DNA from 3 places in the Gilliamella sp. B2911 genome. Region 2 is predicted to be linked to each of the others. Evidence: riboswitches for the same ligand, from Rfam matches in the RefSeq annotation. Region 2 holds a riboswitch; each other region holds the start of a gene.
What was found. A riboswitch is a leader RNA that binds a small molecule or an ion and turns the genes downstream of it on or off. The one in region 2 is predicted to bind thiamine pyrophosphate.

Region 1 (4,296 bases), on a different contig from region 2:
CCCTTTACGAAAGGATTTTATGCAATAACTTATCTGATCATATTTCATCCATTCGTAAGTCTGAATTTTTTCTAAATGATAGTTATGATCTTTTACTACATTTCTATTTTAATTAGTTTTTGTTCGTTTTATAATCAATCCCCTCAACTTCTTACAATCTTCGATTTTTAATAAAAACAATGTGTTAATTAAGAGTAAATTTTCAACGCAAGGGAGTATTAACATGAATGATGGGTTAAAACTAGAAAAAATAAAAGCCTTATTTGAAAAACTTGAATTACCCGATTTTAATAGCTCATCAATAATTTATGGTTCTATCCACCCAAAACTTTGGAGATTTGCACTTTTTCAGGGCGCAGCCGCTTTTGATATTAAACACTACCTTATTTATTTTAATTCCGATGAAATTATTTTAATTGGCTTAACTCTCGGTGCAGATTTAACGAATGATGTTATTCGAATACCAATGACGTCAATTTCAAATTTCAAGTTCAAGAAAGGCTGGATTACCAGCAAATTTGAATTTACTATGGCTGGAAACAAAAGGTATCCATTTATAGTACCTAATTTTGTGTTCATCGCAAAATGGCAAAAGCCAAATTTAACCCATATTGTTTCCACCTATTTTAATCAATAATTAACTCAATTATCTTTTACCTATATGATGAAGCATAATTACCTAATATATTGTATTATTGGGTAATTTGATTTCATTTTTTACGTTTAATGTGTGATGCAGTCCTTGCCCGCATCGGAAATCCGTGAATTTGATTATAGTGCTTAGCGTTTTATAAAAAGTCCGTATATGTTCTAACTTGCATATTTCTGTTTTCTAGTTTAATTTATCGTCACTAACCCATTCACTTTTTGAGATGAGACATGACGATATCATTTAAAGAGCAGCAACAACGGATCAATTTTGTTAAACAATTTTTTGCTGAGCAATTAGCTAATAATTTATCACTAATTGAAGTTCAAGCCCCACTTTTAAGTCAAATTGGTGATGGTGTTCAGGATAATTTATCTGGAACTGAGAAGGCGGTTCAGGTTAATATTAAGAGTATTCCTGATGCACAATTTGAAGTGGTTCATTCACTCGCTAAATGGAAACGCAAAATCTTGAGCCAACATAATTTTCCAGTTGGTGAAGGTATTTATACCAATATGAAAGCACTTCGCCCTGATGAAGATAAGCTCTCCCCTATTCATTCTGTTTATGTCGATCAATGGGATTGGGAAAAAGTGATTCGTCCTGAAGATCGCAATCTTGCTTATTTAAAACAGACGGTAGAGAAGATTTATAGTGCCATTAAGGCTACAGAAAAAGTGGTTTCAGAAAAATATCATCTTTCTTGTTTTTTACCAGAGTCGATCACTTTTATGGATAGTGAGCAGTTATTAAAACGTTATCCTAATTTGTCACCAAAAGAGCGCGAAAACGCGATTACTAAAGAGTTAGGCGCAGTATTTTTAATCGGTATTGGCGGTGATTTGTCAAATAAAGAAAAACACGATGTGCGCGCCCCTGATTATGATGATTGGAGTAGCGATAATGAGATGGGTTCTAAAGGATTAAATGGTGATATTTTAGTTTGGAATCCAGTTTTAAATAGTGGTTTTGAAATTTCGTCAATGGGTATTCGCGTCGATCCTGAGACGTTAAAGCGTCAATTAAAATTAACCAATAATGAAGATCGCCTGCAATATGCTTGGCATAAAGCATTAGCTAATGGTGATTTTTTACAGACAATTGGTGGCGGGATTGGACAATCTCGACTAACTATGTTGCTTTTACAACAACATCATATTGGGCAAGTCCAAGCAAGTGTTTGGGATGATGTAACCAAGCAAAACTATCAACAACTTTTATAATTCATGCTCAGCATGTTTTATCTAAACTGGTAAAACATGCTGTTTACTAGTCACTTTTATCTAATGCCATTTGCCAAAAATTTATTTCCAGTTGCGTCGCTTGCTTAAATATTTGGCTTAATTGTTTAAATCGGTTTTCACTAATATTAAGTAATTGTCCTTCTATCCAAGCAATTTCTTTTTGTACTGCTTGTTGAAACTCCTTACTGGCATACATCTCAATCCAAGAGCGATATGGGTTGTTTTCGTTCCAACCTTGAATCCAATTAGCAATCATGCCATACCCAATTAAACAGGGCGCCATCGCTATGTGTATATCTAATATATCGCCGTGTAATCCTATATCAAGCACATAACGTGTATAATCACTATTGGCTTTGGCTTCCTTTAATGTGCTTAGTTCATATTCAGATATGTGCCATTTTTTGCAATATTCAATATGCAGATCAAGTTCAACTTCAACAATGGTTTTTAAACTCTCTAATGATTGCCGAATTTGAGCAATATCGTGACTTTTATATACTGCAAGTCCCCAAGCTCGGGAAAAGTTGATTAAAAAAAGATAATCTTGTTTCAGGTAGTATTGAAAACAGGTTAAGTCTAATGTGCCTTTTCCTAATTGTTGAACAAAATCATGTTGAATATAGTGTTTCCACTCGCTTGATTCAATCAGTGAGTTAAATGATGGCATAATGACTCCTTTTTTGACAAATTCGCTATAAGGAGTTAAACAGATTTCTATAATAGACGTGTTTTAAACTCCCTTCGTCGGTATTAACCGAATCAGGTTCAACGGGTATAATCTCAGCCTATAGCACCCCGGTTAAACAAATTATAAAATTTATAAAATGGTTACTTAAATTTCTCTTTATTCTGCTTTTTGTTCAGTTTCCTGAGATTCGGTAGAAGTCGGCTCTGGAGTTTGAACTTTTTCTACTGGTGCCGAAGCTGGCGTTTGAACTGGAGCGTTACTAGGGCTGTCGCTCTCGACAGGTTGTGGTGTGATTTCAACAGGTGTTTCAGGCTCATCTTTAACTGATTTTGATGATGGTGTACGAATATAAACAATGCTTTGTTTACCTCGATCACATGATCCAACGATTTTACCTTCAATATTTTGTTCACCTTGAGGAACAAGTTTTAATTGGAAGCTATTTTCATTAACACCGTTATTTTTAATTTTTTCGGCGATATTTGCACTAATTTCGTCACAATTGGACGCAGATGCAATAACTGGGAGACCTAATAATAAAACTACTGCTAACTTTTTCATGATCTTTCCTTAAGATTATCGAGTAACTGATGCATTATAAAACGATTGTTTAAACTGTCCATATCGTTTTGAATAACGCTGCAAATAAATTTTATCAATAGATTTGAAAAAGCTAGCTTAGTATAGATTTTTTAGTTAATTCTGCTCTTGGTGTTGGTTTTCGAGTAATTTTAATTTATCTAGAACCCATGAGCGAATATCGGATAATTCGGCTTCAGATAATTGATTTACAAAGTCTCTTTTTGCGTGGAGTTGTTTGCGATCTTCTTCAGTCAAAACCACACCTTTTAAATTTAATAATACCTCTTTACGGTACATTGAGTAGATAAAATCTTTTATCAAATCATCGGAAAGATTAATATCAGCCATGGTGATTTCCTTATTTTATAAAACTCATTTGTTAATCATCAAATTTAGTTAATCTTTATATAAATAACATTCTGATAGATTTTGAAGATGAATCCAGCCTAAAAAATAGGCTGACTTTTACTATAGTCTAATCACTATTAGATAACAATAGTAAATCGATAAATTAAATTAATTGATTAAATTATTCACTTTATTATTTGATAAGTATTTAACAAACCTGTTGATAACTCAATAACAATATAATAATTAATAAGTTATATGCAAGGTTAATTTTTAATCTTCTCTGATTTCTCAATTTTTGAGTAACCATTATCTAGCCTATTTCACAAAAATTGTGATTATAAAAAAATACAGCATATATTATGCTGTATAAAGAAAATATAAGGGAGTTAAAACAAGAATTTATAAAGCAGTAATAAACGCGGTTAAACCAAATAATACTCCTGGAAAATTAGCTATTGCAATTGGCCAATCCTTTTTTTGTCGTAATAAGCCATAACAGACCCATAATGAGCAGTTAATTGCTGCCGCTAAAGGTTGAGTTGGATTAGCTTTAAATCCATGAAGATTGTCGATAATTTGTGGGATATACGATACGTACATTCCTAATGATGCAAGTGTTGCGATAACACCCAAATAGTGAAAAGCTTTTGGAGAAAGATTCAAAATCAGCCTACCTGCTTATATATGAAAGGAGCAAATAATCTAACATATATAACAAGTGAGTTAAATATTGGTGTACCGTGGTTTCAGATAATATTTTGTAAATAAAATGATAAGAT
Region 2 (4,296 bases):
ATGCGTTTTAATGCACTTTATGGCGATATTTTTACTGTTCCTGAGCCGTTTATTTCTAAAGTAGGTGCTCGTGTGATGTCTTTACAAGATCCAACCAAAAAGATGTCTAAATCAGATGAGAATCGTAACAATGTTATTGGTTTACTTGAGAATCCGAAAGATGTCGAGAAGAAGATTAAACGGGCAATGACCGATTCAGACGAACCACCTGTTGTACGTTATGATTCAAAAAACAAAGCCGGTGTTTCAAATCTGTTAGATATTTTGACAGGTATTACAGGTAAGCCGATTGCTGAACTTGAAAAAGCGTTTGAAGGCAAAATGTATGGTCATCTAAAAACCGAGGTGGCAAATCAAGTTATCGAGATGTTAACCGGTTTACAAGCAAAATATCATCAATATCGAGATGATGAAAATTATCTTCTTTCAATTATGCAAGAAGGAGCACAAAAAGCTCGCGCTAAAGCAGAGCCTACGTTGAAGAAGGTTTATGACGCAATCGGTTTTGTATAATCTAAAATAAGATTGCGATTATTACTAAATAATATCAAACGGCTTTAATTGATATGAGCTCTATTGTTCTAATAATGAGTTAGCTTGAGGCCTTTTGATTATAATAGGTTTATTATGAAAATTATCATTCTTGGTGCAGGCCAAACTGGTAGTGCACTTGCTGAATATCTAGTAACTGAAAAGCAGAACGATGTGACTGTCGTTGATGAAGATCATGATAAATTGCAATCTTTGCAAGAGCGTTTTGATTTACAAGTCATTTGCGGTAAATCCTCTTACCCACAAGTATTAGAGAGTGCTGGCGCGGAATCAGCCGATATGTTAGTTGCCGTTACCAATTCTGATGAAGTCAATATGATGGCTTGTCAGATTGGGCATGTGATGTTTAATATTCCACAAAAAGTTGCTAGAATCCGTGCTCCTGAATATAACGATGAAAGATACCCATTCTTCAATAAAGATTGTATCAACATCGATCATATTATTGCTCCTGAAAACTTAATTACAAATCATATTAGCCAATTAGTTCAATATCCTGGTGCTCTACAGTTTGCTTCGTTTTATGATAATCGTGTATGTTTGGTTGCTGTAACCGCTTATTACGGTGGTGCGTTAGTGGGGAGCGAACTGTCCGAACTTAAAGAGCATTTACCACATGTCGAAGCGCGTGTTGTTGCTATTTATCGTCAAAATCGTTTTATTCGCCCAATAGGTTCGACTTTAATTGAAGCTGGAGACATGGTTTATTTTATTACCCCTCCCCTCAATATTAAAGCAGTAACCAGTGAACTACAAAGGCTAGAAAAACCTTATAAACGTATTATTATTAGCGGTGGCGGTGGCGTTGCCATTGCTTTAGCTAAACGTTTAGAGAATGATTATCAAGTTAAGTTGATTGAACGTAATGCAGAAAAAGCTGAATTAATAGCTGAGCAGTTAGTTAATACCACCGTGTTACATGGAGAATCATCAGACCAAGAATTATTATCACAAGAGCAAGTTGAGTTAACCGATCTGTTTGTGGCGGTCACTAGCGATGATGAAGCCAATATTATGTCATCTATGCTGGCAAAAAGAATGGGGGCAAAAAAAGTCATCGTTCTTATCCAGCGACAAGCCTACTTAGAATTGATTAACGATAGTGTTATTGATATCGCGATTTCACCACAACATGCCACTATTTCAGAACTACTAAGCCATGTTAGGCAAACGGGTGTAGTTAAAGTTGTCTCATTACGCCAAGGTGAATCGGAAATTGTCGAAGTAGTTGCTCGTGGTGAAGCGGAAAATTCAAAATTAGTCGGTAAAAATATTAACAGTTTAAAATTACCTTCAGGTGCTACGATTGGTGCCGTGGTTCGTGGTGAAGATGTAATTATAGTAAATACGGATTTAATGATTGAAGATGGCGATCATTTAATAATTTTCTTACCGGATAGACGAGCCATTAGTGATATAGAAAGATTATTACAATAACTTGTTTAATTTTTAAACTCAGTTCATAATAGATTCAATTTTATCCAAATTTGTTATTTAGACTCGGGGTGTTTTTTGTTAGAGCAAAAAACTGAGAATTTACCCGTTGAACCTGATCTGGATCATGCCAGCGTAGGGAAGTCTCTGTCTTAATTACCGCTTTTGACACATTCTTCCCTTAATATTATTTATTAGATAAGGAAAGAATATGTCGGTCATTAAATTATTTTCAAATCAAGATGCCATTCCTTTTATTGAGCAAGTTCATCAGAAGCGACCTTTAATCCATTGTATTACCAATGATGTGGTACAAAATTACACCGCTAACGTTCTTTTGGCGATTGGGGCTTCACCAGCGATGGTGGTAGCTGAGCAAGAAGTTGAGGACTTTGTTGCCATTGCAAATGGTTTGTTAATTAATATTGGCACGATCAATAGTCACAGCGCTAAAAGCATGTTACTAGCCGCCGCAAAAGCTAATCAAACTCCTTGGGTATTAGATCCTGTCGCAGTTGGAGCAGCATTGAAATATCGTACTGAAATTGCTAAGCAATTATTAACATTTAAACCGACAGTTATTCGAGGAAATGCTTCAGAAATTCTAGCATTAAGTGGTCAACAATCATCATCAAAAGGGCCTGATGGGCTGGATTCTACTGATTCTGCATTAGATGCGGCAATGCTATTAGCCAAGAAATATCAAACCATTGTTGCAATAACAGGTGAGACCGATTATGTCACAGATGGTGAGCAGGTTTATAGCATTGTTGGGGGTGATATCGCGCTAACACAAGTAACTGGTACTGGTTGTTCATTATCTGCGATTGTGGCAGCATTGATTGCAAGTTCTGAAGATCATTTAAAGGCTACTGCTTCAGCCTGCTTTATGATGAAAAAAGCGGGTGAACTTGCTAATAAACAGCAAGGGCTAGGTACTTTTGCTATGTCAATTATTGACCAACTTTCTCTTTTCACCACAAATAAGGATTTTTGATGAAGAAGCAACTTGATTTAACACTCTATTTAGTACTTGATCCAGTACTTTGTGATGGCATAAATGGTATGGTTAATACCACTAAGTTTGCAGTTGAAAATGGTGTTACTGCCGTTCAATTACGTTCAGAACAAGAATATTCAGGTAGAAATTGGTATAAAGCCGCCCAAGCTTTAAAAGAAGTATTAATCGACACTCAAGTTCCACTATTGATTAATGATCATATTGATATAGCTTTAGCTGTCGATGCCGATGGTGTTCATGTTGGACAAAGCGATCTACCTGTCGAAGTTGCACGACGATTAATTGGAGAAGATAAATGGATAGGGCTTTCAGTCTCTAATTATTCGCAACTTGAGCGCGTTCCTTGGCAACTAGTCGATTATCTAGGTATTGGCCCTATCTATCCAACCCCCACCAAAAAAGATGCAGCAAAAGCAATAGGCATCGCCCAATTGACTGAACTTGTTAAAGCAAAACAATGCCCTGCCGTTGCGATCGGTGGTATCGGTGTAAACAATTTAACTGAAGTGATTCAAACTGGCATTGAAGGTATTGCCGTTGTATCCGCAATTTGCGGGCAAGGAGATATTGCTAAGGCCACATCTGATTTGATTAGAAAAATAAGACAAGCAAGATAGGAAATTAAACCATGACAACAGTTTCATTAACTATAGCTGGTAGCGATCCTAGTGGCGGTGCAGGTATTCAGGCCGATTTAAAGGCCTTTTCAGCGCTTGGCGCTTATGGGATGTCAGTCATTACTGCTTTAACCGCACAAAGTACACAAGGTGTTAATAGCATATACCAAGTGCCACCCGAATTTGTTAAGGCTCAATTTAACACACTTTATCAAGATATCCATATTGATAGCGTTAAAATCGGTATGCTGATGAATAAAGAGATTGTAACCACGGTTAATCATCTATTAAGCAATAATCCTATTGCCAATATTGTTCTTGATACGGTAATGATAGCCAAAGGGGGGCATCCTTTATTGAGAAATGATGCCATTACCGCTATTCGAGAATTGCTATTACCATTAGCCACCATCATCACCCCTAACCTTCCAGAAGCAGCAGCATTACTTGATTGTCATGAGGCACAAAACGAAGATGAAATGCAACAACAGGGTTATGAGCTACTCAAATTAGGCTGTCAGGCAGTATTAATGAAAGGGGGACATTTGCCAAGTCAAGAAAGTCCGGATTATCTAATCACGCCAACAAAGATCATCAGAATGGCATCACCACGTATCCAAACTAAAAACACTCATGGTACAGGTTGCACATTATCGGCAGCTATTTCAGCAT
Region 3 (4,296 bases), on a different contig from region 2:
ACAACATGTTATCCCAATCAAAAACATAATCGGTGGTACGATTTTTGGATAGGTCGGCATATTTCACTGCGCCAATCGCTACTGCATCAATCACTTTGGCAAGTTCTGTTGGAGAAAGATCGGGATTTTTACTTTTAATGAGTGCTTCTGCACGCTCTGTTGCTTCGTCAAGCAGGTCGTTTAATTTTACGGTATCACCTGAACGAGTTTTAAACGGCTTGCCGTCTTTACCTAACATCATTCCAAACATGTGGTGTTCAAGTTTTAAGGATTCTGGTACATATTTCGCTTTATGTACGATATCCCAAACTTGTTCTAGATGTTGGTGTTGACGTGAATCGGTATAATATAAAATACGTTCAGCATGAAGTGTTTCGTAACGATATTTTACACAGGCAATGTCGGTTGTTGCATAAAGATAGCCACCATCACGTTTTTGGATAATAACGCCCATTGGTTCGCCTTCTTTATTTTTATATTCATCTAGAAATACGACGATGGCACCGTCACTTTCAACCGCTAATTTTTTCTGTTTTAGATCGGCAACAATGCCTGGTAGCATACTGTTATAGATGCTTTCGCCCATTGTATCTTCAACCGATAAGGTGACATTAAGGCGTTTATATGTGGCAATGTTTTGTGTCATGGTGATATCCACCAGTTTTCGCCACATTTCACGGCAATATTGGTCACCACCTTGAAGTTTTACGACATAATTACGGGCTTTTTCGGCAAAGGCTTCGTCTTCGTCGTAATGTTTTTTCGCTGCGCGATAGAACGATTCTAAATCTGAAAGTTCCATGTCATTGGCATGTTCGTTTTCCATTTTTTCAAGATAGGCGATTAACATCCCAAATTGGGTTCCCCAATCACCAACATGGTTGGCACGGATAACATTATGACCAAGAAAGCTTAATACTCGGACACTAGCATCACCAATAATAGTTGAGCGTAAATGGCCGACGTGCATCTCTTTTGCTACGTTTGGTGCAGAGTAATCAACCACAATAGTTTGTGGTTTGGCTGGTAAAGTAATATTCAGTTTATCACTATTTAGCGCGACTTCGTTTTGTTCAGCAATCCAACGATCTTTTAAAAAGATATTAATAAAACCAGGACCGGCGATCTCGATTTTATCGGCAATATCATCAATATCAAGATGTTGTAAAACTTTTTCAGCTAATGCTCGTGGTGGCATTCCCAATTTTTTAGCGGTAGACATGATACCATTTGCTTGGTAGTCACCAAATTGGGCTTTAGCTGATTGCTTGATTAAAGCGTCGCAGTTTTTATCAGCACCCGCCATAATCATTGCTTGAGAAACACGTTGTGTTAATAGTTGTTGAATATTCACACTGAACCTAATCGATTAAAATAAAATGCCCAATATAATACTGATAAATTGATAAATTGTCACTGTGGGATTAGTTAAGGACAAGTAAATAGCTGATTCTTTTATAAACAAAAATTTTTTTATTTAGATGTAATTTATTAACTTAATTATAAAATAGATAAAAAAATAAAGAGAAAACAGGTGCCGAAATTTATTTAACTACCTGATTATCAATATCCTTTTGCTCTTTTCAACGTTGGTGTTTGCTCAAGACCATCTGCAAGAACTCAGATTCACAATTGACAAAATACTATGATAATCATGGTGAAAATATCCTTTAGAATGAATATGCAAAACTCACTCACTCCTTAAATAAGCAAGAAATCGATTTTCTGATTACAAATGGGGCTAAGCGGGAATTTTATCAAGCTATCAGATTGATCAAGGGCAGTTACTCTTTTCCAAAATCGTAGATAAGTTTGTAGGCAACCGTTGAGGGTAACTATTTACAATTATACCTTCACCCTCTAAACTAATGTCGTTCTCAACGGGGTGCCCTAGTGGGCTGAGAGTGTCAGATTGACTGACATAACTCGTCGAACCTGAACTGGATAATGCCAGCGGAGGGATTTGAGTTATTATATCTGCTCAAACCTTTTGTCTTTTACCTATTTTTTTGGAGGCAAAATGTTTTGTAAAAACTTTTTACTACCTGTTATTTTTCTATTTTCACTTTTTAGCCCATTAGCCAATGCAGAAATGCCCACTTTGACGGTTTATAGCTATAATTCATTTATGTCACAATGGGGACCCGGTGAGGCAATCAAAAAAGGGTTTGAAGCCCAGTGCAATTGCCAACTTGAGGTTGTGACATTAGGTGATGGTGTGTCAGTTTTAAATCGTATTCGCCTTGAAGGCGATAAAACGAATGCGGATGTTATTTTAGGGTTAGATAACAACCTATTAGAGCAAGCCAAACAAGCGAATATTCTTATTCCTCATCAAATCGCTAAACCCGACAATCTCAACACCAATTGGTGGGATGATAGTTTTATGCCTTATGATTTTGGTTATTTTGCTTTTATCTACAATAATAACAAAGTCAAAAATCCACCTCATTCTTTACATGAACTGGTTGAAAATAAAGCCGGTTGGAAAATCATCTACCAAGATCCAAGAACCAGTACACCAGGACTTGGTTTACTATTTTGGGTAAAAAAAGTTTATGGTGATAAAGCAGCAGAAGCTTGGCAACAAATCGCTAAAAACACGGTGACGGTCACCAAAGGTTGGAGCGAAGCTTATGGTATGTTTTTAAAAGGCGAAGCGGATTTTGTACTTAGTTACAGTACATCGCCAGTGGCACATATCATTAATGAAAACGAGCATCACTACGAAGCAGCTATTTTTGATGAAGGACACTATCGTCAAGTTGAAGTCGCCGGAATTATTAAATACAGTCAAGAAATTGACCTAGCGCGCCAATTTTTACGTTATTTGCTGACACCTGAAGTCCAACACCAATTTGCTGAGAAAAATGTGATGTATCCGATTATCAAAACGGATCTACCTAATGCCTTTGCGCAAATTAATTCGGTCAATAAATCGTTAGAATTTGAGCCAGCAGAGATTGAAAAACATCAAAAAGCTTGGATTCGAGAATGGCAATCGGCAATTAGTCAATAGATCCCGTATCGTCAATGTTAAAATTTAAATCGTTATTACCCGGAATAAGTGCTGCGAGCTTAATACTCATCATTTTAAGCTCGGCACTTATTGCTATTTGGCGATTTGCCTTGGAGTCAGGAAATTTGACGATTTATCTTGATAGTTATGTACTTCATATTGTTTGGATCACTTTTTATCAAGCTTTGTTATCGACAATACTTTCGCTGGCATCAGCAATATTAATGGCTAAGGCGCTCTCCTTTATTGATTTTAAAGGTAAAAAGTTACTGATAAAAATAATGCCAATTACCTTTATTTTACCCGCTTTAGTGGTTGTGACAGGGTTGTTGTCGGTATATGGGCAACAAGGTTTACTGGCTTACATTTGCCAAGTACTGCATATCCCATTTTCATTTCCTATTTATGGCTTGCAAGGTATTTTGTTGGCTCATGTTTTTTTGAATTTTCCTTATGCTTGTGTGCTCTTTTACAAAACATTAAACAGTGTTGCTATAGAACAAAGACAGTTAGCGGCACAACTTAATTTTTCAACATTTACCTATTTTAAATTACTTGAATGGCCGTTACTTCGTAGACAAATATTACCTATGGCAGCACTTATTTTTATGCTCTGTTTTTCGAGTTTTGCCATAGTGCTTGCATTGGGTGGTGGTCCAAAATACACCACGTTGGAAGTGGCTATTTATCAAGCGGTGCGAGACTTTGATCTATTACAAGCCGCATTGCTATCTTGCGTGCAGTTGGTTTGCTGTATTGTTTTTATCAGCTTGATGCAGAAAATAAATAGAAATGATAGAAAGCTGAGTGTTAAATTTAGTCAGTCCAACTATCAATTACCGATAACCAATTGGCTAAAAATGATTAGCATGATCATTATCGTAATAGGGGGATTATTTATCCTGTCTCCGATGATTACCATACTTTTTCAAGGTTTCTATTTTTTCCAAATCTCATTACTCACATCGATGTTGCAACAAGCCTTACTCTATTCAATCCTTATTGCTATAGGTTCCGCTATGATAGCGATGTTACTTGGGTTACTTTTGCTATGGACCAATTGCCGACTATTGATTAACCAACAACGTCAATTAAGTAATCGGCTTATGCTGGTTGCCTCACTGATATTAGCCATACCAAACATGGTATTAGCATCGGGATTGTTTTTATTGTTATTTGGTTATAGTCATCACACTGTTTTTATCTGCTTATTAATTATGGTTTGTAATGGGTTAATGGCGCTACCTTTCATCCTTAAAAATTTAGCTACGCCGATG

Region 1: another riboswitch for thiamine pyrophosphate. It lies ahead of tenA (thiaminase II); the one in region 2 lies ahead of thiM (hydroxyethylthiazole kinase).
Region 3: another riboswitch for thiamine pyrophosphate. It lies ahead of thiB (thiamine ABC transporter substrate binding subunit); the one in region 2 lies ahead of thiM (hydroxyethylthiazole kinase).

What each region holds. Positions count from the first base shown of each region.
Region 1 covers NZ_JAFNNA010000009.1:2,476-6,771, forward strand. Annotated here, with positions in the region: gene J3U27_RS08230 (hypothetical protein) at 224-637, shown strand; gene asnA (aspartate--ammonia ligase) at 880-1,872, shown strand; gene tenA (thiaminase II) at 1,919-2,563, opposite strand; TPP riboswitch at 2,616-2,704, opposite strand; gene J3U27_RS08245 (DUF1161 domain-containing protein) at 2,741-3,145, opposite strand; gene J3U27_RS08250 (hypothetical protein) at 3,281-3,514, opposite strand; gene J3U27_RS08255 (SemiSWEET family transporter) at 3,917-4,180, opposite strand.
Region 2 covers NZ_JAFNNA010000002.1:305,854-310,149, reverse strand. Annotated here, with positions in the region: gene trpS (tryptophan--tRNA ligase) at 1-513, shown strand, start outside; gene trkA (Trk system potassium transporter TrkA) at 628-1,989, shown strand; TPP riboswitch at 2,044-2,145, shown strand; gene thiM (hydroxyethylthiazole kinase) at 2,198-2,983, shown strand; gene thiE (thiamine phosphate synthase) at 2,983-3,624, shown strand; gene thiD (bifunctional hydroxymethylpyrimidine kinase/phosphomethylpyrimidine kinase) at 3,636-4,296, shown strand, end outside.
Region 3 covers NZ_JAFNNA010000012.1:83,386-87,681, forward strand. Annotated here, with positions in the region: gene argS (arginine--tRNA ligase) at 1-1,354, opposite strand, end outside; TPP riboswitch at 1,872-1,980, shown strand; gene thiB (thiamine ABC transporter substrate binding subunit) at 2,021-3,019, shown strand; gene thiP (thiamine/thiamine pyrophosphate ABC transporter permease) at 3,034-4,296, shown strand, end outside.